4 regions of the Acidovorax sp. DW039 genome follow, and region 2 is predicted to be linked to each of the others. Evidence: predicted binding sites of a transcription regulator. Region 2 holds the regulator's gene; each other region holds the start of a gene.

Region 1 (7,330 bases), 820 kb from region 2:
CTGGAGCATGTCTCTGCCGGAGTGCAGGAAGTGCGCGAAACGGGCGATGCCACGGCCTCGATCCGTGACGCGGTGGAGCGGGTGGCACAGCTCATCGAGTCCATTGCCCGCGATTCGCAAAACCAGCTTGATCTGATTGGCAAGGTCAACAGCGACACGCTGGAGCTGGAGAGTTCGGTGCAGCAAAACGCCAGCTTGTCGGAGGAGTCTGCTGCGGCAGCCCAGTCCCTCAACGAGCAGGCCGCGCGCTTGACGCAGATGGTGGAGCGCTTCAAGCTCGCCGCCTGACATGCGCCCCCTTCGCATGGATCGCTGAAAAGGGGGTAGAGCAGCCTATACAGGCTGCATAGAGCGATCAGGCCAGCTCGGCAATCAGCTCAATCTCCACGCAGGCACCCATGGGAATCTGTGCCACGCCAAAGGCGCTGCGGGCGTGCACGCCCTTGTCGCCAAACACCTGGCCCAGCAGTTCGCTGGCGCCATTGGTCACCAGATGCTGCTCGGTGAAGTCGCCTGTCGAGTTCACCAGGCTCATCACCTTGACGATGCGCTTGATGCGGTTCAGGTCATTGCCGGTAGCCACTTCCAGCGTGCCCAGCAGGTCGATGGCAACAGCGCGGGCTGCCAGCTTGCCTTCTTCGGTGGTGATGTTCTTGCCGAACTGGGCGGCCCAGGGTTTGCCGTCCTTGCGGGCGATGTGGCCGCTCAGAAACACCAGGTTGCCCGTCTGCACGTAGGGCACGTAGGCTGCGGCAGGCACGGCCACGGGGGGCAGGGTGATGTTGAGTTCTTTCAGCTTGTCGTAAACGCTCATGGTCGGTCTTCCAGATGGGTTGCGGATGGGTTGTGAAACCGGCAGCGCAGGCGCACCGCCGGATGTGCGGCGCCAAGTGTTACACAGCCGGGCAGCCGCTGGCACGGCCCAGGCTGCCTGCGGCTCGCATTAGCATCAGCCCATGTTTGCCATAAGCCCTCCTAATAAGCCCCCTCACGCGGCCGCGCCGGTTGCGGAGCCGGAGCTGGCCGAGGCTTCGGGCTCCTTGTGGCAGGTGCCAGCAGGTTTGCTGGGCTGGGTGGCAGGCACTGCGCTGCAGCTTTGGCAGTCTGCCCTGTGGTCGCAGGTTGCATACGTGCTGATGGCTTTGGCCGCGCTGATGGCGGGCTGGGCGCTGCCCCGGTGGCTCAGGTCGCGGCGCATGCTCGGGGCCCGTGCCGTGGCGGTTTTACTGCTGGGGGCTGTGGCAGGGTTTGGCGTGTGTGGGTGGCGGGCCACCAGTTTTGCGGCCCAGGCCCTGGCACCTGAGCTGGAGGGCCAGGATGTGCGCGTGACGGCCATAGTGGCTGCCATGCCCCAGCGCAGCGAGCTGGGCACGCGCTTGCGGCTGGAAGTGGAATCTGCCGAATGGAATGGCCGGGCGGTCGTGTTGCCAACGGTGATCGAGGTCTCCTGGTACGGTGGTGCTTGGCGGGATACCGCTGGCGTGGCAGACCTGCAGCGCGTGCCCCCTGATCTGCGGGCGGGCGAGCGCTGGCGCATGACCGTGCGACTGAAGGCACCGCATGGCTTGCGTAACCCGCATGGTTTTGATTACGAGCTGTGGCTGTGGGAGCAGGGCGTGCAGGCGGTGGGCTATGTGCGCGCGGGCCCGCGGGATGCGCCCCCTGAGCGGCTGGCAGCCACCTGGAGCCGCCCGGTAGAGCAACTGCGCCAATCGGTGCGCGATGCCATCGTGCAGCGTCTGGCCCTTGGTGCCGCTGGTGCCGACGATGCTGCAGCCACCCGCGCTGCCGGTGTGGTGGCGGCACTGGTCACCGGCGACCAGCGCGCCATTGACCGGGCCGACTGGGACATCTTCCGCGCCACCGGCGTTGCGCATTTGATGAGCATTTCGGGGCTGCACATCACCCTGTTTGCGTGGCTGGCTGCAGCGGGTGTGGGGGCGTTGTGGCGTCGCTCATCGCGTCTGTGCCTGGCAGTGCCCGCACCTGCGGCGGCCCTGGTCTGTGGTGTGCTGCTGGCCGGGGCCTATGCGCTGTTCAGTGGGTGGGGCGTGCCCGCCCAGCGCACAGTGCTGATGCTGGCGGTGGTGGCGGCCTTGCGCATCAGCGGGCGGCGTTGGCCCTGGCCGCATATCTGGCTGCTGGCCTGTGCGGCGGTGGTGGCTGCCGACCCGTGGGCGCTGTGGCAGGCGGGGTTCTGGTTGAGCTTTGTTGCGGTGGGTGTGCTGTTTGCTACTGATTTTGTAGCTGGCTCCGCTCAAAAGACGGGCGCTAGAGGCCATTTTTATGCCTTGCTCCGGGAACAGTGGGTGGTCACGCTGGCGCTGACGCCGCTGGGGCTGGTGCTGTTTGGCCAAGTGTCGCTAGTGGGTTTTGCAGCCAATGCGGTGGCGATTCCGTGGGTGACGCTGGTGGTGACGCCACTGGCCCTGGCGGGCGTGTTCTTCGCCCCGCTGTGGTCTCTGGCTGCGTGGGCCTTGCAGCCGCTTGCCGCTTTGTTGCAGTGGCTGGCGGGCTGGTCTTGGGCGGTGTGGTTCCTGCCTGCAGCGCCATGGTGGGCTGGCGTTTTGGGGTTGCTGGGCGGCTGCCTGCTGGCCATGCGGCTGCCTTGGGCGCTGCGTCTGTGGGCGGTGCCACTGGTGGTGCCCTTGCTGTGCTGGCAGCCGCCCCGGCCCGTGCCAGGGCAGTTTGAATTGCTCGCCCCGGACATTGGCCAGGGCAACGCTGTGCTGGTGCGCACGGCTCATCACACTTTGCTTTACGACGCAGGGCCGCGATTCAGCCGCGAGAGTGACGCCGGGCACCGGGTGCTGGTGCCACTGCTGCGTGCCTTGGGCGAAAAGGTGGATGTGCTGATGCTCAGCCACCGCGACGCAGACCACACGGGCGGTGCTGCCGCGGTGCTGGCGCAGCAACCATCTGCGGCGCTGACGGGCTCCATTGAGGCGGAGCATGCCCTGCAGGCGCTGCGCCCTGCCACCCCCTGCCAAGCGGGCCAGAGTTGGGTATGGGATGGCGTGAGTTTCGAAGTGCTCCATCCGCTGGAAGCCGAAACGGACCGCGCGCCGCGCGCCAATGCCTTGAGTTGCGTGCTGCGCGTGGCTACCCAGCCTGGCGCTAGCGCGGCTGTGGGCGCGGCAGATGGGAAAGTGGTTAGCGAGGGGCCCGACCACCGGGACGATCCGGTGGTGGCCCTGCTGGTGGGTGACATTGAGGCGGAGCAGGAGCAGGCCTTGCTGGCCCGCTCGGCCCCACTGCGGGCCGATGGGCTGCTCGTGCCCCACCACGGCAGCAAAACCTCGTCCAGTGCGGCGTTTCTGGATGCGGTGGCGCCCCGCACCGCTTTGGTGCAGGCGGGTTACCGCAACCGCTTTGGGCATCCGGCTCCCGAGGTGCTGCAGCGCTATCGCCAGCGTGATGTGCAGGTGGTGCAGTCCACGCACTGTGGGGCGGCCCAGTGGGCGTCCTCCCAGCCCGACGCTGTTGCCTGTGAGCGCGACACGGGCCGCCGTTACTGGCAGCACCGGGTGCCTGAGTGATGCGCTGGGTGTTTCGTCGGTGGACTCTCGACTCTGGGCGAGGGTTTTGTGGCGTTTGCCAGATGCACGGTTCAATTTAAGTCCCGCGCTTTTTGAGTTGGCAAAGCCCGACGCCAGACTCAACAAGGCATGCCGTGTAAGCAAATACTTGCAACGGTGAAGGCGTTGAATGCGCTGCGGAATGTCAGGCGCGGCGGTGCTGGTTTGCGCAAGATTTCGAGCCATATCAGGGTTTGTGCGGGTCCACCGCTGATCTGCCCGGATGTGGGCGCACAACTTGCTATCCTGACTGCACAGGAGGCCAGTTCATGCAGAAATTTGACGAGATGTACGCCACGCTTCCTTATGCAGGCAGTGACGTGCGAGAACACTACCGGCGCTATGCGCAGTGGTTATCCCAGCAGCCCTCTGACGTGATGCAGGCCCGCAGGGCCGAAGCCGAAATGATCTTCCGGCGCGTAGGCATCACCTTTGCCGTGTACGGCGCCAAGGATGAAGGCGGTGCAGGCAACGAGCGGCTCATTCCGTTCGACCTCATCCCCCGCATCATCCCGGCGCACGAATGGAGCAGCATGCAGCAGGGGCTGGTGCAGCGGGTCACAGCACTCAACCGCTTCATCCACGACGTGTACCACGGGCAGGACATCATCCGTGCCGGTGTGGTGCCCAAAGACCTCATCGTGGACAACGCCCAATACCGACCCGAGATGGCGGGCGTGCAGGTCCCCCAGAACATCTACGCCCACATTGCCGGTATCGACATCGTGCGCGCCCCCGATGCACAGGGCAAGGGCGAGTACTACGTGCTGGAAGACAACCTGCGTGTGCCCAGCGGCGTGAGTTACATGCTGGAAAACCGCAAGATGATGATGCGGCTCTTCCCGGAACTGTTCAGCCTGCACAAGGTGGCCCCCGTGGCCCACTACCCCGACATGCTGCTCGAAACCCTGCGTGGCAGCGCCCCTGCCACGGCCGACGAGCCGACGGTGGTGGTGCTCACGCCTGGCATGTACAACAGCGCCTACTTCGAGCATGCCTTCCTGGCCCAGCAGATGGGTGTGGAGCTGGTCGAAGGACAAGACCTGGTGGTCAAGGACAAGTTCGTCTACATGCGCACCACACGTGGCCTGCAGCGGGTGGACGTGATCTACCGCCGGGTGGACGACGACTTCCTGGACCCGCAGGTGTTCCGCCCCAACTCCACACTGGGCTGCCATGGGTTGATGGAGGCCTACCGTGCAGGCCATGTGGCCATCTGCAACGCTGTGGGCACGGGCGTGGCGGACGACAAGTCGGTGTACCCCTACGTGCCCGAGATGATCCGCTTCTACCTCGGTCAGGAGCCCATCCTCAAGAACGTGCCGACCTGGATGTGCCGCAAGCACGACGACTTGCAGTACGTGCTGGCGAACCTGAAGGACCTGGTGGTCAAGGAGGTGCATGGAGCCGGTGGCTACGGTATGCTGATCGGCCCGGCTGCCACGCAGGCCGAGATCGAAGACTTCCGCCGTGCCTTGCTGGCCAACCCTGCTGGCTACATTGCCCAGCCCACGTTGAGCCTGTCCAGCTGCCCGACGTTTGTGGACAGCGGCATCGCACCCCGCCACATTGATCTGCGCCCCTTTGTGCTCAGCGGCAAGGAAGTGCAGATGGTGGCTGGTGGCCTTACCCGCGTAGCCCTGCAAGAAGGCTCGCTGGTCGTCAACTCATCGCAGGGCGGCGGCACTAAAGATACCTGGGTTCTTGGAAATGGAGGGGCTGAATGATGTTGAGCCGTAGCCCTTTCACTGACTTGCCCTGTTTGACCAAGGAGGCCGCATGCTGAGCCGCACTGCTGACCATTTGTTCTGGATGTCTCGCTACACAGAGAGGGCAGAAAAGCCTGCCGCAGGCGGGCTTTCAACACAACACTGCGGGCGTGCGCAGCACGCGCGGGGTTCTCTGCCCTGTTTGACCAAGGAGGCCGCATGCTGAGCCGCACTGCTGACCATTTGTTCTGGATGTCCCGCTACACAGAGAGGGCAGAGAACACCGCCCGCATGCTGAGCGTGAGCTACGAGACATCGTTGTTGCCACAGGCTGCGGAGGCTGCCCAGGAAGGCTGGGAAGGGCTGCTGTCCATCAGCGAACTCATCCCGGCCTACACGGCCAAGTACGGCGAAGTGACGCCAGCCAGCGTGCTGGACTTCATGGTGCGTGATGGGTACAACCCATCGTCCATCGTCTCGTGCCTGCGCGCAGCGCGTGAGAACGCCCGTGCCGTGCGCGGTGCGCTCACCACCGAGGTGTGGGAGACCATCAACCAGACCTGGCTGGAACTGCATCGCCAACTGGAGGGCAACGCCTTTGAGCGGGACCCTGGGCAGTTCTTTGAATGGGTGAAGTACCGCTCCCACCTCTCGCGCGGCGTGACGGCGGGGACGATGCTGCAGGACGAGGCGTTTCACTTCCTGCGCATGGGTACCTTTCTGGAGCGGGCGGACAACACCGCGCGCCTGCTGGATGTGAAGTTCCATGCGGTGCAGAACGACTTTTTTGGCCGTGCCAGCGAGCGCAACCAGGAGAACGATTTCTACCACTGGAGCGCCATCCTGCGCAGCGTGTCAGCGTTTGAGGTGTACCGCAAGGTCTACCGCGATGTGATCACGCCGGGCCGCGTGGCGGACCTGCTGATTCTCAAGCGCGACATGCCCCGGTCGCTGCACGCCAGCCTGCACGAGGTGGTGCAGAACCTCAATGTGCTGACCAATGATCACTCGGCAGAGACGGAACGCCGTGCTGGTCGCTTGTTGGCAGACTTGCAGTATGGTCGTATCGACGAGATCCTGTCGCAAGGCCTGCATGCCTTCCTGACCCAGTTCCTCGACAAGGTCAATGAGCTGGGTGCAGGCATCAGCCGGGATTTTCTGGTGCCCACCACGCATTGAGTCTGCCGCCGGGCAGCCATTTGCTCAGTCCCCGGATGCCTCTGATCCGGTGGACTGGGCAAGACACCTGCAGGGCAGCCCCTCGGCATCAGCGAGCGAGCGGTTGGCTGCGTTCACTGGCCAGGGCTGTGGCGCAGGATGTTTTCTGAACGCGCTCCATGGATAGCCCGTATGACTCCAGCATTGCCGCTTCCATCTCTCCCGATGCACGGGCGCATTCCAGCTCCGCAATCACCTCGGCCCGGGTGCGACCTTGGGGCTGTGTGGACAGCTGTGTTTGTGGCTGCGTTGCAGCCTGATCGGGCGCGGTAGTGACTTGGGCGCTAGCGCTCACGCTGGCAAGGCCCAGCACCAGGCCTGCGGCGCAAGCCAGTGTGTGGCGCACAACGGTGTTTTGAAACGATGAGGGGATAGAGGCGAAAAGCTGCACGATAGGCTCCTGTGTCTGTCATCGGCTGGCGAAATGCCTTCCGTGGATGTCACTGTGCCCGGGGCCTGTCGTGTGTTCCAGCGCCTTGCGATGAAAGCACCCAGGAGGGGTGCCAAATGCTTTTGCCGTTCGTGAATTGGAGCTTGGAACAGGTTCTGTGGTGGGCTCTCAGCCTTCACCCGTGCGCCGCCGCTCGCGCTGCATGAAGAGATACAGGCTTTCCACTTTCTCGCGGGCCCAGGGGGTTTTGCGCAGGAACTTGAGGCTGGAGCTGACACTGGGGTCTTGCTGAAAACAGCGCACAGGAATGCGTTGCCCCAGTTCCTTCCAGCCAAAGTAGCTAGAGAGCTCCACCACCATCGCTTCCAGGGTGATGCCGTGCAGAGGGTTGCGGGGCTGCTTTGCGGGGGCTGTGGGTGGCGGTGCCGTGGCGG
Region 2 (7,330 bases):
AGGTGCGCGACGCTTTGACCGACATTGCCTCGGGTGAAGGCGATCTGACCCGGCGACTGGACACCCAGGGCAGCGATGAGCTGGCGCAAATCGCGCAGGCCTTCAACGACTTCGTCAACAAGATTGCCGTGGTGCTGGTGCGTATCCGCGAAGCTTCTGAGTCGGTCAAACTGGCCACCAGCGAAATCGCCAGCGGCAATCAGGATCTGTCCTCACGCACCGAGCAGCAGGCCTCATCCCTGGAGGAAACCGCCGCCGCCATGGAGGAGCTGACGGCCACGGTGCAGCAGAACGCCGAGAACGCCCGGCAGGCCAATCAACTGGCGTCTGAAGCATCGCAGGTGGCCAGCCACGGTGGCACGGTGGTGGGCCAGGTGGTGCAGACCATGGGCGGCATCGAAAGCTCGGCACGCAAGATTGTGGACATCATCGGCGTCATCGATTCCATCGCCTTCCAGACCAACATCCTGGCGCTGAACGCCGCCGTGGAGGCCGCCCGCGCTGGCGAGCAAGGCCGGGGCTTTGCGGTGGTGGCGGCAGAAGTGCGCACCCTGGCACAACGCAGTGCAACAGCGGCCAAGGAAATCAAGGCGCTGATTGATGACTCGGTCAGCCAAGTAAACGCTGGCAGCCAGCTGGTGCAGAACGCGGGGGCCACCATGGAGAAGGTGGTGGAGAGCGTGCGCAGAGTGACCTCCATCGTGAGCGAGATCAGCAATGCCAGCCAGGAGCAAAGCACCGGCATTGCTGAGATTGGCACCGCGGTGAGCCACATGGACCAGGGCACACAACAGAATGCCGCACTGGTGGAGGAGGCCACGGCCGCCGCCCAAGCACTGCAGCAGCAAGCGGCACAGTTGGCGGAAATTGTGGCGGGGTTCAAGCTAGACCACGGGGGCCATGCATCCCTGCCCCCGGCATCCAAGCCGATGGCGCGCCTGCGCTAAAGGGCATTTCGGCATTTCTGGCCCCACACAACGAGTGGGGCTGGGTGCGCCATCTGATGGACGGGACGTGGGGCAGGCTGCGCCCCATCTCCCCGCCTGCGCTACAGCGCCTTGCGCAAATTGGCAGGCGCGATCTTGAGCGCCTCGCGGTACTTGGCCACCGTGCGGCGTGCGCACTCGATGCCCTGCTCCTTGAGCATCTCGGCCAGTTGGCTGTCTGACAGCGGTTTGGCGGGATTCTCTGCCGAGACAAACTGCTTGATGAGCGCGCGCACCGCCGTGCTGGATGCGTTGCCTCCGGTCTCGGTGCCCAGGCCTGAACCAAAGAAGTACTTCAGCTCGTAGGTGCCAATCGGGGTCGCCATGTATTTGGCCGTGGTCACGCGGCTGATGGTGGATTCGTGCAGCCCCAGTTCGTCCGCAATGTCACGCAGCACCAGCGGGCGCATGGCCAGCTCACCGTGGGTGAAGAAGTTCTTCTGCCGCTCGACGATGGCACGCGAGACGCGCAAGATGGTGTCAAAGCGCTGCTGGATGTTCTTGATGAACCAGCGCGCCTCTTGCAGGCGCTGCTGCAGCCCCTGGTGACCCTCGCCCCCCTTGTGGCCCCGCAGAGCCCCCGCATACACATCGTGCACGCGCAGGCGCGGCATGACGTCGGGGTTGAGGCTGACGATGAAGTTGTGCTGGCCACTGTTGCCGTTGGCACGCCCCGCCTTGCGCACGATGACATCGGGAATGATGATGTTGCGCTCCACGTCCGTGAAGCGGCGGCCCGGGCGCGGCTCCAGGCGGGCGATGAGCGCCATGGCGGCACGGGTCCGCTCCTCGCCAGCGCTTCCGCCCTCGCTGCAGGCCTGGGTGAGGCGCTTGATGTCGCGGCGGGCCAGCATCTCCAGAGGCTGCTGGCAAATGCGCAGCGCCGTCTGGATGACAGGCTCGGGCACATCGCTGACACCATTTGCTGCCAGCGCGCTCAGCTGCAAGGTCAGGCATTCCGCCAGATTGCGCGCCCCGACGCCCACCGGCTCCAGTGTCTGCAGCAGACGCAGCCCCACGGTAAAGCGGTGCACCAGCTCTTCGATCTGCTCCAGGTCATCCGGACCAGCCAGGGTGATGGCAAGCTCTTCCAGAGACTCTTCCAGGTAGCCGTCGTCGTTCAGCGATTCGATGAGGAAGCGCAATGCAGCACTGTCCACCTCAGACAGGCGCAGCGCCAGCGCCTGGCGGTGGAGATAGGCCGTGAGGGATTCCTGAGAGCGCGCCAGCTCGGTCGCGTCGGCCTCATCCCCTTCGGTGTCGTTGCGGGTGCGCGCGGGGGCGTCTCCACCCCACTCGCTGTCGTTGGGGGCCATGTCCACCGAGCCGTCTCCGCCCCAGTCGGGCTCTTCGGCACCGCTGCTGGCGTAGTCGGCGTCTGGCGCGGACTCAGAACCCGTATCCAAAGTGGCTTCGGCGCCTGTGGATGAAGCGCTGGCAGCTCCTGAATAAATAGCATCATCCGCGCTGTAGTCATCCGCCTGGGGCGGCGCATCGGCCTGCTCCAGGCCAAACTCCTCACGCGGAGCCTCGTCGGTATTGCGTTCAAGGAAGGGGTTCTCGTCGAGCATCTGCTCGACTTCCTGCCCCAGCTCCAGCGTGGACAGCTGCAGCAGGCGGATGGACTGCTGCAGTTGCGGCGTCAGCGCCAGATGCTGCGAGACACGCAGTGACAGGCCGGGCTTCAAGCAGCACCTCCTGCAGCGGGGCCGCGAGCCATACCGATGGCAAAACCACCACCTCGTACCCGCAGAACCGCCCTCGTCTTCAAGCCCATGTCGGCAGTCTCATGTAACGCCATCACATGCGGAAGTGTTCGCCCAGGTACACCCGGCGCACTTCAGCGTTGTCCACAATCTCCGAGGGTGTGCCCTGTGCCAGCACGCGCCCATCACTGATGATGAAGGCGTGGTCGCAGATACCCAGCGTTTCGCGCACGTTGTGGTCGGTGATCAGCACACCGATTCCCCGCGCCTTGAGAAAGCCGATGATGCGCTGGATCTCGATCACGGCAATGGGGTCGATACCCGCAAAGGGCTCGTCCAGCAGAATGAAACGCGGCTGCGTGGCCAGCGCACGGGCAATTTCCACCCGGCGGCGCTCACCACCCGACAGCGCCAATGCAGGTGAGGCGCGGAGATGGTCTACCCGCAGCTCTTGCAGCAGGGAGGTCAGCTGATCCTCAATGGCTGCCTTGGACAAGGGTGCACCACGCTCGTCACGCTGCAGCTCCAGAACGGCGCGCACGTTTTCTTCCACCGAGAGTTTGCGGAAGATGGAGGCTTCCTGCGGCAGGTACGACAGGCCAAGACGGGAGCGACGGTGAATCGGCATGTGGGCCACAGACTGGCCGTCAATGCGGATGTCTCCGGCATCGCTGCGCACCAGGCCTACGATCATGTAGAACGAAGTGGTCTTGCCAGCGCCGTTGGGGCCCAGCAGGCCCACCACCTCGCCTTTTTGCACGACAAGCGACACATCCTTGACCACCTTGCGGCTGCCGTAGGACTTGGCGAGATGAGAGACCTCCAGCCGACTGGAAGGCTGCCCCTGAGAGGGGGCATTCACAGAGGAATCACTCACTGGCTGCCACCACCCAAAGAATTGCTGGGGCGTAGCGCAGGCCCGGATGCGGGCGCTGCTGGAGCGGGGGCAGATGCGCCCGAAGCAGGCTCCTTGGGTGCAAGCACCGCACGCACCCGGCCGCCGCTGGCAGGGGCCTCTGCGCTGCCAGAAGGCACCGCGCGCTTTTGCCCATCCACCGTGAACACGTCGGTGAGGTTGTTGTAGACGATGATCGCTCCGGAAATTTCGTCACTGAGCGCTCCACCCCGATAGCGGCGCAACTCGGCCCGGGTGATGAAGCGCACGTTGTCGGTACGCCCGTCGTACTCGATCACTTCGCCCTCGCCTTCGATGTACTCCTCGGGCGCGCCGGGCAGGGTGTCGCGCTTTTGGCGGAAGAAGGCGCGCTTGCCCGCTTCGGCAGTGACCACGCCCGACTGGTAACCATCGGCGTCCTGCCGCACATCCAGCCGTGCACCACGCAGCACGATGGAGCCCTTGGTCATCACCACACGGCCGGTGAACACGCTGGTCTGTTTGACTTCATCATGCCGCAGCGCATCGGCCTCGATGTTCATGGGCTTGGCGCGGTCTGCTTTTTCAGCCTGTGCAGCGCCCATGGCGCACGTCAAGGCTGCAAGCACGAAGAGGGAGGTAATGCGATGTTTCATGAGGGCACGAATCTTGCAATCATTGTAGCCATGCATTGGCCCAGAAACGAAAAAGCCCGCTTGCGCGGGCTTGGCTGTGTCTGAGTTATGTCAGAAGGGGCTTAACCCTTGCGAACGGTGCTCACCAAGTACTCCACCACCTGCAGCACGGTCTGCATGTTGCCCGCCATAGTACCGTCGGTGTAATAGCGGCCAGCAACACCCATGGAGGGCACGCCTTCCACACCAAAATCGTTTTGCAACTGCGCGGCACGCCGGGCTTGGTTGCCGGCGTTGAAGGAGTTGTACACCTCCTTGAACTTCGCCACATCCACGCCTTGCTTGCCGATCCACTCAAAAATTTCGTCGTCCTTGGCCAGCTTCTGCTTCTCGACATGGATGGCGCGGAACACCTTGGCATGCAGGTCGGGCAACTTGCCCATACCTTCTAGGGCGTAATAAAGCTTTTGCTGGGGCACGAAGCTGGCATTGAAGGCCACAGGCACCCGGCGAATCACCAGATCCTTGGGGGCAGCCTTGATCCAGCTCTCCAAGGTCGGCTCAAACGCATTGCAGTGAGGGCAGCTGTACCAGAAGAACTCGATCACTTCGATCTTGCCTGCTGGCACATCGGTCGCGACGGGCTTGGAAAGCTTTTGGTAGTCCTTGCCTTCCTTGAACTGGCGCACCTGGGCTTGTGCAGGCAGCGCCAGAGGCAACGTGACCGCGGATGCGGCCACAGCAGTGGCGGCGGACATTGAAAACTCGCGACGTTTCATGAAAAGAACACTCCTTATCTGGTCTTGGGGGTGTGAGCGAAGGCGGGTCAAAAAGTTCAGATCACCCGAGGGCAAAGCAGTCAGTGCGTCCGCAGATCAGCGCTGGACACGCACGAGCGCCGACTCCACGCCGGTGTCATCCAGCTTGTCTTTCAGCGCTGCAGCATCATCACGCTTGGCAAACGGGCCCACGCGCACGCGGAAGACGGGGCGACCGTTTTGTTCGCGCTCACTCACGCGCGCCTCCCAGCCCATCATGGCCAGCTTGGCGCGCTGGGCGTCCGCATCGGCCTGAGTCCTGAAGGCACCTGCCTGCACAAAATAGTCATACGGGTCAGCACTGCCCGACTCTGCCGCCTTCGCCTTGGCCAGATCCCCCAGAGGATCAGCACTGGCCGAAGGCTTGCCAGTTTCCGGTTTGCTGGCCGCCACCTTGGGGGCAGAAGCAGCAGCGGCCTTGGGGTCCGCAGGCGTTGCTGCCGCAGTGGCAGGCGTAGAAGGCTGAACGACCGCACCGGACTGGGTTGGTGCCGACGCTGCCGAGGCAGCCGCAACAGGCGGCTTGGCAGACTTGCCCCGCAGCGGGGAGTTAGGGTCCCAGTCTTTGTTCTTCTGGGCTTCCGCGGCATCCTGGTCTGCCCCTCGTGCCCCGCCCTTGTTCAGGAAAGGCACGGGCACCTTGGTGACGTAGACCGCCACAGCCAGCGCCGCGCCCAGGCCCACGATGACCCCCAAAATAAAGCCCAGGATGGTTCCGCCCCGCTGATGGTTCTTCATAGTTTTCTCGTTCACATTCTGGCTGGGGCCGACACACCCAGCACCGCCAAGCCATTGTGCAATACCTGCGCGGTGGCAGCGACCAGGGCCAGACGGGCCTTCTTCACGACTTCATCGTCCACCAGGATGCGCTCGGCATCGTAGTAGCTGTGATAGGCCGAGGCCAGGTCACGCAGGTAGAAAGTCACGTCATGCGGAGCCTCGCCCAGCGTGGCGGCCGTCAGCATCTCGGGGTACTTGGCCAGTTGCAGCATGAGCGCCTGGGCCTGAGGGCCTTCCAGCGCCGACAGGTCAACATCCTTGAGCGAAGCCACATCACTCCCACCCGCCTCTTGCCAGGCACGCAGCACTGACTGGATGCGCGCATGGGCGTACTGCACGTAGTACACCGGGTTGTCGTTGTTCTGGGCGACCGCCAGATCCACATCGAAGGTGTATTCGGTGTCAGGCTTGCGGCTGAGCAGGAAGAAGCGCACGGCGTCCTTGCTCGTCCACTCGATCAGGTCACGCAGCGTGACGTAGCTGCCTGCGCGCTTGCTGATCTTGACCTCTTCGCCGCCGCGCACCACGCGCACCATGGTGTGCAGCACGTAGTCGGGGTAGCCCTGCGGAATACCGACATCGGCCGCCTGCAGGCCGGCGCGCACGCGGGCGATGGTGCCGTGGTGGTCTGTGCCCTGGATGTTGACGACCTTGGTGAAGCCGCGCTCCCACTTGGCGATGTGGTAAGCCACATCGGGCACGAAGTAGGTGTACGTACCGTCCTGCTTGCGCATGACGCGGTCCTTGTCGTCTCCATAGTCCGTGCTCTTGAGCCACAGCGCGCCATCCTGCTCGTACGTCTTGCCGTTGGCCACGAGCTTGTTCACCGTGGCTTCGACGCGGCCGCTGGTGTAGAGGCTGGACTCGAGGTAGTACTGGTCAAAGTGGAGATTGAAGGCCTGCAAATCCTTGTCTTGCTCGTTGCGCAGGTAGGCCACGGCAAACTGGCGGATGTTGTCGTAGTCCTCCACATCGCCATTGGCCGTGAACTCGCGGTCATCGGCCTTCACGGTAGCCTTGGCCTTGAAGGCTTCGGCAATGTCGGCGATGTAGTCGCCGTTGTAGAAGTTCTTGGCCAGCGGGTTGTCGCTGTCGGTGGGCCAGCAGTCGTCACCGGGCTTGAAGCCCTTGGCGCGCAGCTGCGTGCTTTTTGTGAGCGTATCGATCTGCACACCGGCATCGTTGTAATAGAACTCGCGGTGTACGTTCCAGCCCTGCGTTGCGAACAGGTTGCAGATGGCGTCACCCAGCGCCGCTTGGCGGCCATGGCCCACATGCAAGGGGCCGGTGGGGTTGGCAGAGACAAACTCCACGAGCACACGCTGACCGTTGCTGGGCTGAAAGCCAAAGCGCTCACCCGCCCCCAGCACCTCGCGCACCACTTCCTGCTTGGCAGCGGGCTTCAGACGAATGTTCAGAAAGCCAGGACCGGCGATTTCAATGGCCTCAACCCAGCGCTGGTAGGCTGGTGTGGCCTCCAGCGTGGCCTTGAGTTGCTCGCCGAGAGCACGAGGGTTGAGCTTGAGAGGCT
Region 3 (7,330 bases), 2.4 Mb from region 2:
CACGGCCGTGAGCGAAGCAAACGCCCAGGGCCTGCGCACCAGCAACCCCGCCAGGCTGGTGAACGCCATGTGCTCACCCGTGGGGTAAGCAGCTGCAGCGCCAATAAAAACCATCCACACGAACAAGAGGCGTGAAAGCTCTTCGCTCGCTGGCAGACCACTGCCAAAACCGTAGCGCAAGACCACATTGGTAAAAACAGAAACGGCCATCACGCCGAGACACCCGGCCATGAGCACGCCGGTGATGCGGGCCATGGGCGTGGGCGGAGGCGCGTGCTCTGCCCCGGGCGAGGGAGAAGTCGATGGTGATGAAGTAGTGCTCATGCAATCTCCTTGGCGCTGATCCAGGCGCAGGTCTGCTCCTGCAATGCAGCAAGGGGCAATGCGGCATCCAGAGCCAGCACACCCGGCTCACCCACCGGTAGCTCCAGGGTGGCGAACTGGCTGTCTACCAGGGCTGCCGAGAAGAAGTGGGTTTGCGCCCGCGCCTTCACACGCATCTCGGCTTGCGACTTCTCAATGCGCAAGAAGGCAAATCGCAAAGCCGGGCATGCATTGCGAAGCCGGTCGCGATAGACCTTTTTGAGTGCGGAGCAGGTCAGCACTGCACCCTGGGGGTGGGACTGGAGCAAATCGCCCAGGGTGGTCAGCCAACCCTCCCGATCTGCATCTGTGAGGGCGATGCCTTGGCTCATCTTGGTGCGGCTGTCCGCACTATGGTGGTCATCCCCCTCGATGAGAGGCAAAGCCAGGGCAGTAGCCACGGCTTGCCCGAGGCTGGATTTGCCGCAGCCTGCGACCCCCATCACCACAAGGAACACCGGACGTTGGTTTGAAGACATATTGGTAGCGCTATCCATCACAGCTCAAAAAAAGCACACGCGCTCAGGGGTGTGCAGCACACTCTCCACTAAAGCAGAAAGATGCAAAAATACGGTGAGTTGACTTGTCCAGCCGTTTGGACAGCGCTATCCTAACGACACAACCACAAAAATTACCGAGGGAAAACCCTTGATCAAGACCGAGACAAAACGACGCTCCAGCGGCCGCATCACCCTCAATGAAGTGGCCAAGGCTGCCGGGGTGAGCCCCATTACCGCCTCCCGCGCACTGCGCGGCGAGCGCGGCGTTGCCCAGGAACTGGTGGAGCGCGTGAAAGCCGCAGTGCAGCAACTGGGCTACGTACCCGACCCGGCTGCCCGGGCCCTGGCATCGCAGCGCAGTGTGCAGGTGCCCGTGCTGGTGCCGCTGCTGTCCAACGCCCTGTTTGTAGATGTGCTCGACGCCGTGCACCAAGTGCTCTTCCCGCTGGGCTACCAGGCGCTCATCGGTGTCACTCACTACGACCCCATGGAAGAGGAACAGCTGCTGCGCACCTACCTGGCACACCGGCCCGCAGGCTTGCTCGTCACGGGGTTTGACCGCACGGAAAATGCGCGCCAGATGATTGCTGCCAGTGGCGTGCCCTGCGTTCATCTGATGGAAGTGACCGGCGCCGCTGGCGTGTACTGCGCGGGCTTCTCACAGCAGGAAGCCGGAGCGGCCATGGCAGAACATTTGCTGGAACGTGGCTATCGCCACATTGCCTTTGCTGCAGCACAGCTTGACCCCCGAACCCTGCAACGGGCGGAGGGTTACCGACGCACCCTGCGCAAAGCGGGTCTGTACGACGCAAGGCTGGAAGTGCTCAGCCCCGAGCCCTCATCCATTCGCCTGGGCGCTGCGCTGCTGGAGGAAATCATGCGCACCCGCCCCCAGGTGGATGCGATTTTTTTCTGCAACGACGATTTGGCCCAAGGCGGGCTGCTGGCAGCACAAAGGCTTGGGATAGCGGTACCTGAGCGCGTGGCCATTGCTGGCTTCAACGACCTGGCGGGCAGCGACCAGATGGTGCCCCCGCTGACCACTGTGCGCACACCCCGCTCTGCCATGGGAGAAGCCGGAGCACGCATGCTGCTGGCATTGATGCAAGGCCAAGTACCAGCGACCAACTCCATCGATGTGGGGTTTGAACTGACCGTGCGGGCCAGCACCTGATCTGAAGCGATGAGCGGCCTCAGGCCGCGGCCAGTGCACGCTGGGAGGAAGCTGCCTTCATGGACCTGCGCAGCGCGACCGCATCCGCCTGCCCTGCGGAGGTTGTTGCATCGATTCGGAACACCTGAACCGCCTCAGTCACCGACTGAGCCTGACCTTGCAATGCCATGGCAGAGGCAGCGTTTTCCTCCACCAACGCGGCGTTTTGCTGGGTGATGGTGTCCAGTTGCGCGACCGCAGCGTTCACTTGCGATATGCCACTGAGCTGCTCGGTGGAAGCGCCGTTGATTTCCCCCATCAGCGAGCTGACTCGGCGCACCAGCTCCAGCGACTGGGCCATGGTTTTCTGCGCGGTATCGGTCTTGGCGTTGCCCTCTTGCACCTTGTTGGCCGAGTCATCGATCAGCTCACGAATCTCCTTGGCTGCAGACAGCGTGCGGTGCGACAGGCTGCGCACTTCCGATGCCACGACGGCAAATCCCCTGCCCTGCTCGCCCGCACGGGCGGCCTCAACGGCGGCATTCAAGGCGAGGATGTTGGTCTGGAAAGCGATGCTGTCGATCAGCTGGGTGATCTCGCTGATACGGCCAGAGGCGGCCTGGATCTGCTTCATGGTTTCTGCCACGCCATTGACAGCATTGCTGCTGTTTTCTGCCACCGTGGCAGCCTGCGAGGCCAACTCGGTTGCGCGGCGTGACGACTCTGCCGTCTGGCGCACCGTGCCGGTGATCTGCTCCATGGAGGCGGCTGTCTCCTCCAGGTTACTGGCCTGGGACTCTGTGCGTGCTGAAAGATCGTGATTGCCTTGCGCAATCTCCCCGGTGGAGAGCTGCATGCTCTCCGCCTCTCGCCTCGCATCACGCACGATGGAGAGCAAGTTCACGTTCAGTTGCGACAGGGCTTTTTGCAAATCCCCTGCAGTGTCGTTGCGCGTCACGGTGATCTTCTGCGTCAAGTCACCGGCCGCCATGCGATTGGCCCACACCAGCATCTGGTTGAGCGGAGCCACCGTGAGGCTGTGCAGGTACGTGGCTGAACCCACCGCCAGTGCAAGCACCCCCAGCCAGGCCAGGGTGGAGCCCCAGGTAAAGCTGTGCCCGCCCACCGTTGCAGCACCCCAGGCCGCCAGCACCACCAGCAGCACGCTGAGCACTATTTTGGGCAGTGCGCCCATGCGCAGCAGGCCCACCATGCGGCCCCAGAACGTGTTCTTGATGATCTGCCCTGCACGCAAACGGTGCACCAGCGCACCTGCTTCTTTTTCAGCGCGCATGGTCTGGTAGAGCTGCTCGGCCTGCTGAATCTGCTCGCGGGTGGCCTCGGTGCGCACCGACATGTAGCCCACAGGCCGGTCACCCTCCATCAGCGGGGTGACATTGGCCATGACCCAGTAGAAGGTGCCGTTCTTGCGTCGGTTTTTGACGGGGGCGGACCAGGGCAGGCCCTTTTCAATCGTCTCCCACATGTCCCGAAAGGCCTCCTCCGGCATTTCGGGGTGGCGGATCATGTTGTGGGGCTGACCCAAAAGCTCTTCTTTCGCGTATCCGCTCACCTCTACAAACATGGGGTTGCAGTAGAGGATGCGCCCTTTCAGGTCGGTGGTGGACACCAAAGTCTCACCAGGCGGAAACGGATACTCCTGGGGCACAACGGGCAAGTTGACACGCATGACGTCGCTCCTGAAAAGAACCTCGCAATCAAGCGAGGGCCGAGCACTCCGCACAGAGTCGACAGGCTCTGTAACAGAGTTATCGCACGTTCAGCATAGTTGAAAACAATCGTTACCGAAATGGCTATTTGTGCGGAACGCAACGAAATTTCCGCCGTTGTGTTGTCAAAGTCGCCCATATAGCGCTCACCCTGGACAGACACCTGAAGCGCCCCACACGGGTGCATTTTTCTGGCATGGCATTTGCATAGGTGGCTTCCACAGCCCCAAAGGCTGCGCAACGTCAGCGTGCAACGGCGCACTCTGGCATTGCGAGGACGAAGGCGTCCCCACATGTGGCTTCGATGATTCGAAGCGGCATCGTGCGGACGCCTTTTTTGTTTTCTGGCTTTGCCAGCGCAACTGCGGCAACGCCACCTTGACGGAGCACGGACGATGAAGAAGCCCCAACTGGTGATGGTGGGAAACGGCATGGCCGGAGTGCGCACGCTCGAAGAGCTGCTCAAGATTGCGCCAGACCTCTACGACATCACCGTCTTTGGCGCAGAGCCGCACCCCAACTACAACCGCATCCTGCTGTCGCCCGTGCTGGCAGGTGAACAGACGCTGGACGAGATCATCCTGAACGACTGGCAGTGGTACACCGACAACCACATCCGGCTGCATGCAGGCTTCACGGTGACCAATGTAGACCGGATGCGCCGCGTGGTCACCGCCACCCGCAAGGATGGAGAGGTGGTGACCGCGGAATACGACCGCCTCATCATGGCCACGGGCTCCAACCCGTTCATCCTGCCCATCCCCGGCAAAGACCTGCAAGGCGTTCTCGCCTATCGCGACATTGCAGACACACAGGCCATGATTGACGCAGCAGCCACCTACAAGCATGCCGTTGTCATCGGCGGCGGCCTGCTGGGACTGGAGGCCGCCAACGGCCTGATGAAGCGCGGCATGCAGGTCACTGTGGTGCATGTGGGCGACTGGTTGATGGAGCGCCAGCTGGACGATGTGGCCGGCAAGATGCTGCAAAAGTCGCTGCAAGAGCGCGGCATGCAGTTCCTGATGAAAGCGCAGACCCAGGAGCTGGTGGGCAACGCCGAGGGCCGCGTGAGCGCCGTCAAGTTCAAGGACGGCACCGAGGTGCCCGCCGACCTGGTGGTGATGGCCGTGGGCATCCGCCCCAACACCGCGCTGGCAGAAAAAATGCGCCTGCATGTGAACCGCGGCATTGTGGTGAGCGACACGCTGCAAACCACCACCGACGCCCGCATCTACGCCGTGGGCGAATGTGCCGCACACCGGGGCATTGCCTACGGCCTGGTGGCCCCGCTGTTTGAACAGGGCAAGGTGCTGGCCAACCACTTGGCGGAGTACGGCATTGGCCGGTATCAGGGCTCACTCACGTCCACCAAGCTCAAGGTCACGGGCATCGACCTGTTCTCAGCAGGCGACTTCCAGGGCGGCGAAGGCACCGAAGAGATTGTGATGAGCGACCCCTTTGGCGGGGTGTACAAAAAGCTAGTCATCAAGGACGACAAGCTAGTGGGTGCCTGCTTGTATGGCGACACGGTGGATGGCAGCTGGTACTTCAAGCTGCTGCGCGACGGCCGCAGTGTGGGCGACATCCGCGACAAGCTGATGTTTGGCGAAAGCAACATTGGCGATGTGGGCCACCAGGGCCACAACAAGGCTGCCGCCATGGCCGACAGCGACGAGGTGTGCGGCTGCAACGGCGTGACCAAGGGCGCCATCTGCAAGGCCATCAAGGACAAAGGCCTGTTCACGCTGGATGAAGTACGCAAGCACACCAAGGCCAGTGCATCGTGCGGCTCGTGCACGGGGCTGGTCGAGCAGATCATCATGTTCACCGCCGGTGGCGACTACAGCGCCACGCCCAAGACCAAGGCCCTGTGCGGCTGCACTGACCACGGCCACCAGGCAGTGCGCGATGCGATCCGGGCCAACAAGCTGCTGAGCATTGGCGATGTGTTCAAGTTTATGGAATGGAAGACGCCCAACGGCTGCGCCAGCTGCCGCCCCGCCGTCAACTACTACCTCATCAGCACCTGGCCCAAGGACGCGAAGGACGACCCGCAAAGCCGCGCCATCAACGAGCGCAGCCACGCCAATATCCAGAAGGATGGCACCTACAGCGTGATCCCGCGCATGTGGGGAGGTGAGACCACGGCCGACGAGCTGCGCCGCATTGCCGATGCGGTAGACAAGTACAAGATTCCCACCGTCAAGGTCACAGGTGGCCAGCGCATTGACCTGCTGGGCGTGAAGAAAGAAGACCTGGTCAATGTGTGGAAAGACATCGGCATGCCCAGCGGCCACGCCTACGCCAAGGCTCTGCGCACCGTGAAGACCTGTGTGGGCAGCGAGTGGTGCCGCATGGGCACGCAGGACAGCACGCAGATGGGCAAGGACCTGGAGCGCGCAATGTGGCGCATGTACGCGCCGCACAAGGTCAAGTTTGCCGTGAGCGGCTGCCCGCGCAACTGCGCCGAGGCCGGCATCAAGGACGTGGGCATCATCGGCGTGGACAGCGGCTGGGAGATGTACATCGCTGGCAACGGCGGCATCAAGACCGAGGTGGCGCACTTCTTCACCAAGCTGAAAACCGCAGAGGAAGTGCTGGAGTACACCGGCGCATTCTGCGAGCTGTACCGCCAGGAAGGCTGGTACCTGGAGCGCACCGTGCACTACGTGAACCGCGTAGGCCTGGACTATGTGAAAAAGCGCATCCTCGAAGACCACGAAGGCCGCAAGGCGCTGTGGGAGCAACTGCAGTTTGCGCTCGATGGCGAGCCAGACCCCTGGTTTGAATTTGACAAGGCGGCGGTGGACACGCGGCAGTTTGTGCCGCTCGGCTCCTGAGTCTGCCGTGCCTCACCCATCTGCTCTCACACCTTTGCCGGAGGTTTCCATGTTGCAACGCCGACGCATTTTGGCCCTGTGCACCAGCACATTGTTTGCCGGAGCATTTGTTGCGCCGACGATGGTGCAGGCGCAAGTCGCAGACATGAACGACGCCATCAACAAAGCAGGCCGCCAACGCATGCTGAGCCAGCGCATGACCAAAGCCTGGCTTATGCTGGCACACCAGGCGGATGCGAATGCGGCGCGCCAGATCATGGGCCAGTCGATCAGTCTGTTTGAGCGCCAGTTGGGTGAGTTGAAGACCTACGCCCCACAAGCACAGATCCGCGAAACCTATACAGCGCTGGAAGCAGCCTGGGCCAGCTACAAAACGCTGCTCACAAAGGGCCTGCCCGCCAAGGATGGGGCGTCGGCCCTACTGGCGGCAGACGCCAAGGTGCTGGCCTTGGCGCACCAGGGCACGGTGCAGTACGAAGCGGCATCGGGCAAGCCGGTAGGCAAGCTGGTGAACATTGCGGGGCGGCAGCGCATGCTCAGCCAGCGCATGGCCAAGTTCTGCCTGGCGGCCATGCTGCAGGTGGATACCGCCACCAGCGCTGCCGAAATCGACAAGGCGCGCAAGGAGTTCCTGAGCGCCAACGAACTGCTGCGCACCGCCCCGGAAGCCACGGAGCGCATTCGCCAGGAACTCCTGCTGGCCGATGGGCAGTGGGTGTTTTTTGACGCAGCCCTCCAGCGCAT
Region 4 (7,330 bases), 280 kb from region 2:
GTCCAGAAACAGCGTGCCGCCATGCGCCTCGCGCAGGCGGCCGGGGCTGCCCTGTTTGCGTGCGCCGGTGAAGGCCCCGGGCACATAGCCAAACAGCTCGGCCTCGATCAGGTTCTCAGGGATGGCGGCGCAGTTGATGGCCACAAAAGGCCCAGCGTGTCGGGGGCCGCTGGCGTGCAAGGCCCGCGCAAACACTTCCTTGCCCACGCCTGATTCGCCCTGGATGAGCACCGCAATGGGCTTGCCCGCCACGCGCCGGGCCTTGTCGGCAGCGGCGCGCCAGCGGGCGTCGCCCGTGTCCAGCCGCGCCAGGGCGTCGGCAAGGGATGGTGTTGCATCGGCCACCGGCTGGGCCTGCAAACGCGCAGGGCCTGCCGGGCTGGTACCCGGCCACAGCGCAGCATCCACCTGCACCAGAGCAAACAGCAGGCTGCCGCCGCGCTCGCGCAAAGGCAGGGGCTGCTGGGGGCGGCGGCGGTGGTGTGAGAGCAGGTCGTCCAGCCGCGCATCCAGCACTTGGGCCAGCGGTGTGGCCCCCACATCGGCACTGCGCAGGCCCAGCTGGGCCAGGGCGGCGCGGTTGGCCCCCACGATCCAGCCATCGGGCGAGACGGCCAGCACGCCTTCGGCCACGCTGCCGATGCCTTCGGGGTCGCGGTGCAGGTGCAGCCGGATGTGGCGCTTGCAGGTGGCCACCAGCAGGCGGTTTTCGATCATGCGGGCGGCGGTGCTGACCAGGCCCAGCGTGTGGGCGTGTCCCGCGCGGCAGTCGCCCGAGATGTCGAGAATGCCCAGCAGCTCGCCTGTGGCCGACAGGATGGGCGAGGCGGCGCAGGTGAGAAAGCTGTTGCGTTCCAGAAAATGCTCGCCGCCGTGCACCTCGATGGCCATGCCTTCGGCCAGCGCGGTGCCGATGGCGTTGGTGCCGCGGTGGGCTTCGTGCCACGACGCGCCCCGGGTCAGCGCCACGCGCTCGGCCTTGCTCACAAACTGCGGGTCGCCCAGCGTGTGCATGAGCATGCCGTGCCGGTCGGCCAGCACCACCACGCTCTGGCTGTGGCGCACCTGCTCAAAAAGGTATTCCATGACCGGGCGGGAGTGGGCCAGCAGCTCAGGGTTGCTGGCCAGCACCTGCCGCAGGGTGCCGCTGCTGGGGTGCTCTACCGGCTGCGCCCGCCCCGTAGGGGCCAGGCCAGCGGCCATGCTGCGAGCCCAGGAGCGGGCCAGGCGCTCATCCACCAGGCCGCTGGGGCACTGGCCGGATTCGATCAGGTGCTGGCGGGCCTGTCGCAGGGCCACCGTCGGATGGGTAGGTCGCACGCGCTTGTCTCCGTGCAGGGTCATGGTGCCCCGCTTGGCGACCAGTATGAGGGGCCGAAGGCCCCGCCGCAAGGGCGTTGGCGCAAACCCCGTGAAACCGTGCGCAGGTGTTCCATTGTGTGACAGGTGTCGCTGTACAGAACACACGGGCAGATGCCAGGCGTGACAGCGGACAGGAGATGCGCCACCCCACAACCCAATGAAATCAAGCACTTACCCATCGCAGTGGGCTGCCGCTGCGCTGGCACGGCTCTTGATTAGGGGCTGCCATCGGGTCCGCACGCTACGGCGGCGCAGGCCCGGTGCCCACAACAACGTTCGGAGACAAACATGACCGTGTACGCAGCCCCCGGCGCCGCTGGCGCCAAGATCGTCTACAAGCCCCGTTACAACAACTTCATCGGCGGCCAGTTCGTGGCCCCGGTCAAGGGCCAGTACTTTGATGTGATCTCGCCCGTCAACGGCAAGGTCTACACCCAGGCCGCCCGCTCCACCGCCGAAGACATTGAGCTGGCGCTGGACGCCGCACACGCCGCGGCCGACAAGTGGGGCAAGACGGATGCCGCCACCCGCGCCAACATCCTGCTCAAAATTGCCGACCGCATCGAGCAGAACCTGGAACTGCTGGCCTACGCCGAGACGGTGGACAACGGCAAGGCCATCCGCGAGACGCTGAACGCCGACATCCCGCTCACCGTCGATCACTTCCGCTACTTTGCAGGCTGTGTGCGGGCGCAAGAGGGCGGCATCAGCGAGATTGACGAGAACACCATGGCGTACCACATCCACGAGCCGCTGGGCGTGGTGGGTCAGATCATTCCGTGGAACTTCCCCATCCTGATGGCGGCGTGGAAGCTGGCGCCGGCCCTGGGCGCAGGCAATTGCGTGGTGCTCAAACCCGCAGAGAGCACGCCGATTTCCATCCTCATTCTGGCCGAACTGATTGCCGACCTGCTGCCGCCCGGTGTGCTCAACATCGTCAACGGCTTTGGGCGCGAGGCAGGCATGCCGCTGGCCACCAGCAAGCGCATTGCCAAAATCGCCTTCACCGGCTCCACCAGCACCGGTCGCGTGATTGCACAGGCCGCTGCCAACAACCTCATCCCCGCCACGCTGGAGCTGGGTGGCAAGAGCCCCAACATCTTCTTTGCCGATGTGATGGACAAAGACGATGCGTTCCTGGACAAGGCCATTGAAGGCCTGGTGCTGTTTGCGTTCAACCAGGGCGAGGTGTGCACCTGCCCATCGCGCGCGCTGATCCAGGAAAGCATTTACGACCGTTTCATGGAACGGGTGCTCAAGCGCGTGGCCGCCATCAAGCACCAGAACCCGCTCGATACCGACAGCATGATGGGCGCGCAGGCCAGCAAGGAGCAGCTCACCAAGATCCTGAGCTACCTGGACCTGGGCAAGCAGGAAGGCGCTGAAGTGCTGACCGGCGGCGGCCAGGCCCACCTGGGCGGTGACCTGGAAGGCGGCTATTACGTGCAGCCCACGCTGTTCAAGGGCCACAACAAGATGCGCATCTTCCAGGAAGAAATCTTCGGCCCCGTGCTGGCCGTGACCACCTTCAAGGACGAAGCCGAGGCTCTGCAGATCGCCAACGACACGCTGTACGGCCTGGGTGCCGGTGTGTGGAGCCGCAATGGCAACGTTGCCTACCGCATGGGCCGCGCCATCAAGGCTGGCCGCGTGTGGACCAACTGCTACCACGCCTACCCTGCCCACGCAGCGTTTGGCGGCTACAAGGAATCGGGCATTGGCCGCGAGACGCACAAGATGATGCTGGACCACTACCAGCAGACCAAGAACCTGCTGGTCAGCTACAGCGAGAACAAGCTGGGCTTCTTTTGACGGGCATCAAGGGTTGAGGCGGCCTGGCCGCTTCACCGCGTCCTGACGGGCGTACGATTTTTGGCGAAGCGGCCCGCTGCAGGCCCTGCAGCCCAGGCCGTCGTTTGATCCATCAAGGAGGTTCACGATGAGCAGTACGTTTTTCATGCCCAGTGTCAACATCATGGGTGCAGGCTGCCTGCAGGAGGCCATGGCAGCGCTGAAGGGCCACGGGTTTCGCAAGGCCCTGATCGTGACGGATGCGGTGCTTAGCAAGCTGGGCGTGGCAGCGCGCATCCAGGCCCAGTTGGCCGAGCAGCAGATTGCATCGGTGGTGTTTGATGGCACCCAGCCCAACCCCACCGTAGGCAATGTGCGCGCCGGGCTGGCGCAGCTCAAGGCCGAGCAGTGCGACTTTGTGATCTCGCTGGGTGGCGGGTCGCCCCACGACTGCGCCAAGGGCATTGCCCTGTGCGCCACCAACGGCGGCGAGATTGCCGACTACGAGGGGGTGGACCGCTCGGCCAAGCCGCAGCTGCCCCTGGTGGCCATCAACACCACCGCAGGCACGGCCAGCGAGATGACGCGTTTTTGCATCATCACCGACGAAACGCGCCACATCAAGATGGCCATCGTGGACCGCAACGTCACGCCCATCCTGTCCGTCAACGACCCCGAACTGATGCTGGCCAAGCCCAAGGGCCTGACCGCCGCCACCGGCATGGATGCGCTGACACACGCGGTGGAGGCGTATGTGTCCACCGCCGCCACCCCCATTACCGATGCCTGCGCGCTGAAGGCGGTGGAGCTGATTGCCCGCCACCTGCGCACCGCCGTGAACCATGGCGACGACCTGAACGCCCGCGAGCAGATGGCGTATGCGCAGTTCCTCGCAGGCATGGCGTTCAACAACGCATCGCTGGGCTACGTGCATGCCATGGCGCACCAGCTGGGCGGCTTTTATGACCTGCCCCATGGCGTGTGCAATGCGCTGCTGCTGCCGCATGTGGAGGCGTTCAACGTGCCCACATCCGCCGCACGCCTGCGCGATGTGGCCCATGCGATGGGTGTGAACGTGGCGGGGCTGGACGCCGAGGCCGGTGCACAGGCGTGCCTGGCCGCCATCCGCCAGCTGGCGCTGGACATTGGCATTCCCAAGTGCCTGAGCGATCTGGGCGTAAAGGAATCCGACATTCCGCTGCTGGCCACCAATGCACTCAAGGATGCCTGCGGCCTGACCAACCCGCGCCGCGCCACGCAGGCCGACATTGAAGGCATCTTCCGCGGGGCCATGACGGCCTGACGCCCGAAGGCCATGGACACCGCCGTGCTCCCCCAGGGCTCCGCGCCCTTGCCACCCCCACGGGTGGTGGCTACACCTGCGGCGCTGGAGCTGGTGGCCGTGCTGAAGGCCAAGCATGGCCCAGAGCTGATGTTTCACCAAAGCGGTGGCTGCTGCGACAACAGCGCCGCCAACTGCTACCTGCCCGGCGAGATCACCATGGGTGCGGGCGATGTGTACCTGGGCGATATCGGGGGCTGCCGTTTCTACATCGGCAAAGCCCAGTACGAAACCTGGAAGCACACGCAGCTCATCATCGATGTGATAGACGGGCACGGCGGCGGCACGTTCTCGCTGGAGGGGCCGGAGGGCAAAGCCTTCCACACGCGGTCCCGGGTATTCACTGCGACCGAGCTGGCTGCGCTGGAGCAGGCCCCCCCGCCCACAGGGGCTACTGCGCCGCCATGAATGACACAAATCAGCTCTAGCGCTTTATGGATAAGCGCAAACAGCTACTAAAAACATAGCAAATGATGCCTTGCGGTGCACAGCACCGGGAAAGCGATCACTACAAAAGGTCACATTCAGGACTGCAACGGTGACACGGGGGCTGCGGCTCTCATGAATAATGGGACGAAAAATCTTTTCCAGATCTTTTCCCTTCGCTCCTGCCGGCGGCTGCCCATGACCACGACTTCGACCGTTTTGCGTTTTCTGGCCGATACCTCCACGGACAACCCCGCGGGCCGCATTGCTGCGGGCACCGTCATGAAGTGGATTGATGAGGCCGCCAGCGTGGTGGCCAGCCAGTGGGCCAAATCGCCCTGCGTGGCGGCCAGCTTTGGCAAGATGCGCTTCATGCATGGCATCAACCCCGGTGCCATGGTGGAGGTGGAAGCCCGCCTTGCCTACACCGGCACGTCGAGCATGAACATCTTCATTGAAGTGCGCAGCGGCCCCCAGCCGGGCGAGGCATTTCAGGAAGTGACGCACTGCGTGGCCGTGTTCGTCTCGCCCGACGAGACTGGCACCCCCCGCCCCGTGGACCGCTGGAGCCCCGAAACGCCGGGCGATGTGGCCCTGGCCCAGCTGGTGCGCGGGCAGGTCGAGGCAGCCCGGCTTTCGCACTGAGCGCTTGCCGCCCGGGCCTCCTCCAGCTACAGCAATGTGCGGCGGGCAAAGCGCACCACCGTCACCCCTTGTTGGGCCTGACGGGTCGATGGCATCACGAGGACGCAGTCATCGTAGGGAGTGAGCACAGGCTCACCATCGTTGTCCCCGATGACGGTGCCTTGGCGGGCAATGCATTCCAGCCCCGTGAACGGCTCGGTAAAGCGGAACCCGCTGCTCTTGGCAACCACAGGTTCGGTCACCTCCAGCGCCCACTGGCGCGGTGCATCGGCCATGCGCCAGCCGTGCAATTGGCGCTCCAGGCAGAGCGCACCCACCACGCCAGACTGCTCCAGAAAGCGCACGCACTGGTCACGCGCTACCTCCAGGCTGGCCGGGTCGCCGTGGAATCCGCATTCGATCAACAGTGACCGGGTATCTCCGCCCTGTGCGTCGGGCAACCCCCACCGGCCGTAGTCGCGCATGCGCACACCATCCTTGTGGCCCGCATCCACCACGATGTACTCTGGCGAGCGCATGGCACGCGCCAGTTGCAGGTTGCGCGGTTGCATTCCTGTCAGCAGCAAAGGGGCGGAGGGCTCGTGCATGGAGTGGATGTCCAGCAGCCAGTCGGCCTGCGCGACAAAAGGACGCAGGGCCGCAGCGCGACGGCGGTCACTGCCATCGCCCGCGTCCATGCGTTCATCCACCCACTGGCGGTTCATGTCGTGGTCCACGAAGCGAGAGGCATCGTGCCGCTGTGGATCAAAGCGGTCGAACGCCTCCAGGTTGCAGAACGCCAGCGTGAGCGTCCCCCGCTCGGGCCGCACGCCCGCCTCCAGCAGCCCTTTCAGGGCCCATGCGCCGCACAGCTCGTTGCCATGCACCAGCGCGCTCACCATCACGTTGCGGCCTGGCGTGCCGCTTTCAAACCGCCACACCCCCTCCACGCCGGTATTGCCGGCACGCCATGCCCCGATGTCTGGAACGCCCAGTAAAAAGGCAGGGGATGGGGTCACGTTGTTCTGGGTCATGTTCATTCTTCAATCTTCGCGAACTGCACGATCTTCTGGTACTTGGCGATCTCGCTGGCAATGTACTTGTCGGTGTCCACGGCGGGGGAAGCCACGACGGAACCGGTGGCTTCCATCTTCTTGCGGAATTCGGCGGACTGCAGGGTGTCTACCAGGGCCTTGCGCAGCTTGTCGTAGACAGGCTTGGGCAGCTGGGCCGGGGCCATCAGCGCAAACCACACGCCAATGTCCACGTTCTTGAACTGGGGCAGCTCTGCCAGGGCCGGAATATCGGGGGTGAGTGGCGAACGCTTGGCCTCTGTGGTGCCCAGCGCAATCACTTTGCCACTCTTGATATGCGGCAGACCGCTGGAGAGCACAAACACGCCGTACTCAAGGTTGTTGCCCACCAGGTCATTGGTGAGGGGGGCTACGCCGCGGTAGGGGATGTGCGTCATGAACAGCTTGCCCTGGTCCTTGAGCATCTCGCCCGCCAGGTGCAGCGAGGTGCCTACGCCCGAGCTGCCGTAGCTGTACTTGCCCGGGCTTTTGGCCACCCGCTGCACGAAGTCCGCCGCGTTCTTGACGCCGGATGCGGGCGACGCCACCAGCACCAGCGGCTGGGAGGCGATCAGCCCGATGGCGGTGAAGTCCTTGATGTCGTACCTGACCTTTTTGGTGACCAGCTTGTTGATGGCCAGTTCATTGCTGGCACCGACGAGCAGCGTGTAGCCATCAGGCTGGGCAACGGCCACTTTGGCCGCGCCGATGG

The links. The regulator sigma-54, encoded in region 2, starts transcription at its own class of promoters, with help from an activator protein. The targets are predictions, from matches to a motif close to TGGCANGNAANCTGCTTT.
Region 1: AACH87_RS16120 (circularly permuted type 2 ATP-grasp protein) is a predicted target of sigma-54. The motif match lies at 3,806-3,823, and genes of this name have one in related genera.
Region 3: nirB (nitrite reductase large subunit NirB) is a predicted target of sigma-54. The motif match lies at 3,939-3,956, and genes of this name have one in related genera.
Region 4: adh (aldehyde dehydrogenase) is a predicted target of sigma-54. The motif match lies at 1,563-1,580, and genes of this name have one in related genera.

What each region holds. Positions count from the first base shown of each region.
Region 1 is NZ_AP029019.1:3,606,085-3,613,414, reverse strand. Features, by position in the region: gene AACH87_RS16135 (methyl-accepting chemotaxis protein) at 1-288, shown strand, start outside; gene AACH87_RS16130 (RidA family protein) at 356-814, opposite strand; gene AACH87_RS16125 (DNA internalization-related competence protein ComEC/Rec2) at 957-3,539, shown strand; gene AACH87_RS16120 (circularly permuted type 2 ATP-grasp protein) at 3,848-5,305, shown strand; gene AACH87_RS16115 (alpha-E domain-containing protein) at 5,507-6,466, shown strand; gene AACH87_RS16110 (DUF4148 domain-containing protein) at 6,555-6,896, opposite strand; gene AACH87_RS16105 (VF530 family protein) at 7,065-7,330, opposite strand, start outside.
Region 2 is NZ_AP029019.1:4,426,705-4,434,034, forward strand. Features, by position in the region: gene AACH87_RS19840 (methyl-accepting chemotaxis protein) at 1-947, shown strand, start outside; gene AACH87_RS19845 (RNA polymerase factor sigma-54) at 1,049-2,674, opposite strand; gene lptB (LPS export ABC transporter ATP-binding protein) at 2,787-3,554, opposite strand; gene lptA (lipopolysaccharide transport periplasmic protein LptA) at 3,566-4,222, opposite strand; gene AACH87_RS19860 (thiol:disulfide interchange protein DsbA/DsbL) at 4,324-4,980, opposite strand; gene AACH87_RS19865 (SPOR domain-containing protein) at 5,077-5,757, opposite strand; gene argS (arginine--tRNA ligase) at 5,769-7,330, opposite strand, start outside.
Region 3 is NZ_AP029019.1:2,029,497-2,036,826, reverse strand. Features, by position in the region: gene AACH87_RS09085 (TRAP transporter small permease subunit) at 1-255, opposite strand, end outside; gene AACH87_RS09080 (gluconokinase) at 321-842, opposite strand; gene AACH87_RS09075 (LacI family DNA-binding transcriptional regulator) at 1,012-2,037, shown strand; gene AACH87_RS09070 (methyl-accepting chemotaxis protein) at 2,057-3,706, opposite strand; gene nirB (nitrite reductase large subunit NirB) at 4,142-6,586, shown strand; gene AACH87_RS09060 (type IV pili methyl-accepting chemotaxis transducer N-terminal domain-containing protein) at 6,636-7,330, shown strand, end outside.
Region 4 is NZ_AP029019.1:4,709,629-4,716,958, forward strand. Features, by position in the region: gene AACH87_RS21100 (sigma-54-dependent Fis family transcriptional regulator) at 1-1,344, opposite strand, end outside; gene adh (aldehyde dehydrogenase) at 1,651-3,174, shown strand; gene yiaY (L-threonine dehydrogenase) at 3,302-4,456, shown strand; gene AACH87_RS21115 (DUF779 domain-containing protein) at 4,469-4,903, shown strand; gene AACH87_RS21120 (hotdog domain-containing protein) at 5,120-5,566, shown strand; gene AACH87_RS21125 (succinylglutamate desuccinylase/aspartoacylase family protein) at 5,593-6,579, opposite strand; gene AACH87_RS21130 (tripartite tricarboxylate transporter substrate-binding protein) at 6,582-7,330, opposite strand, start outside.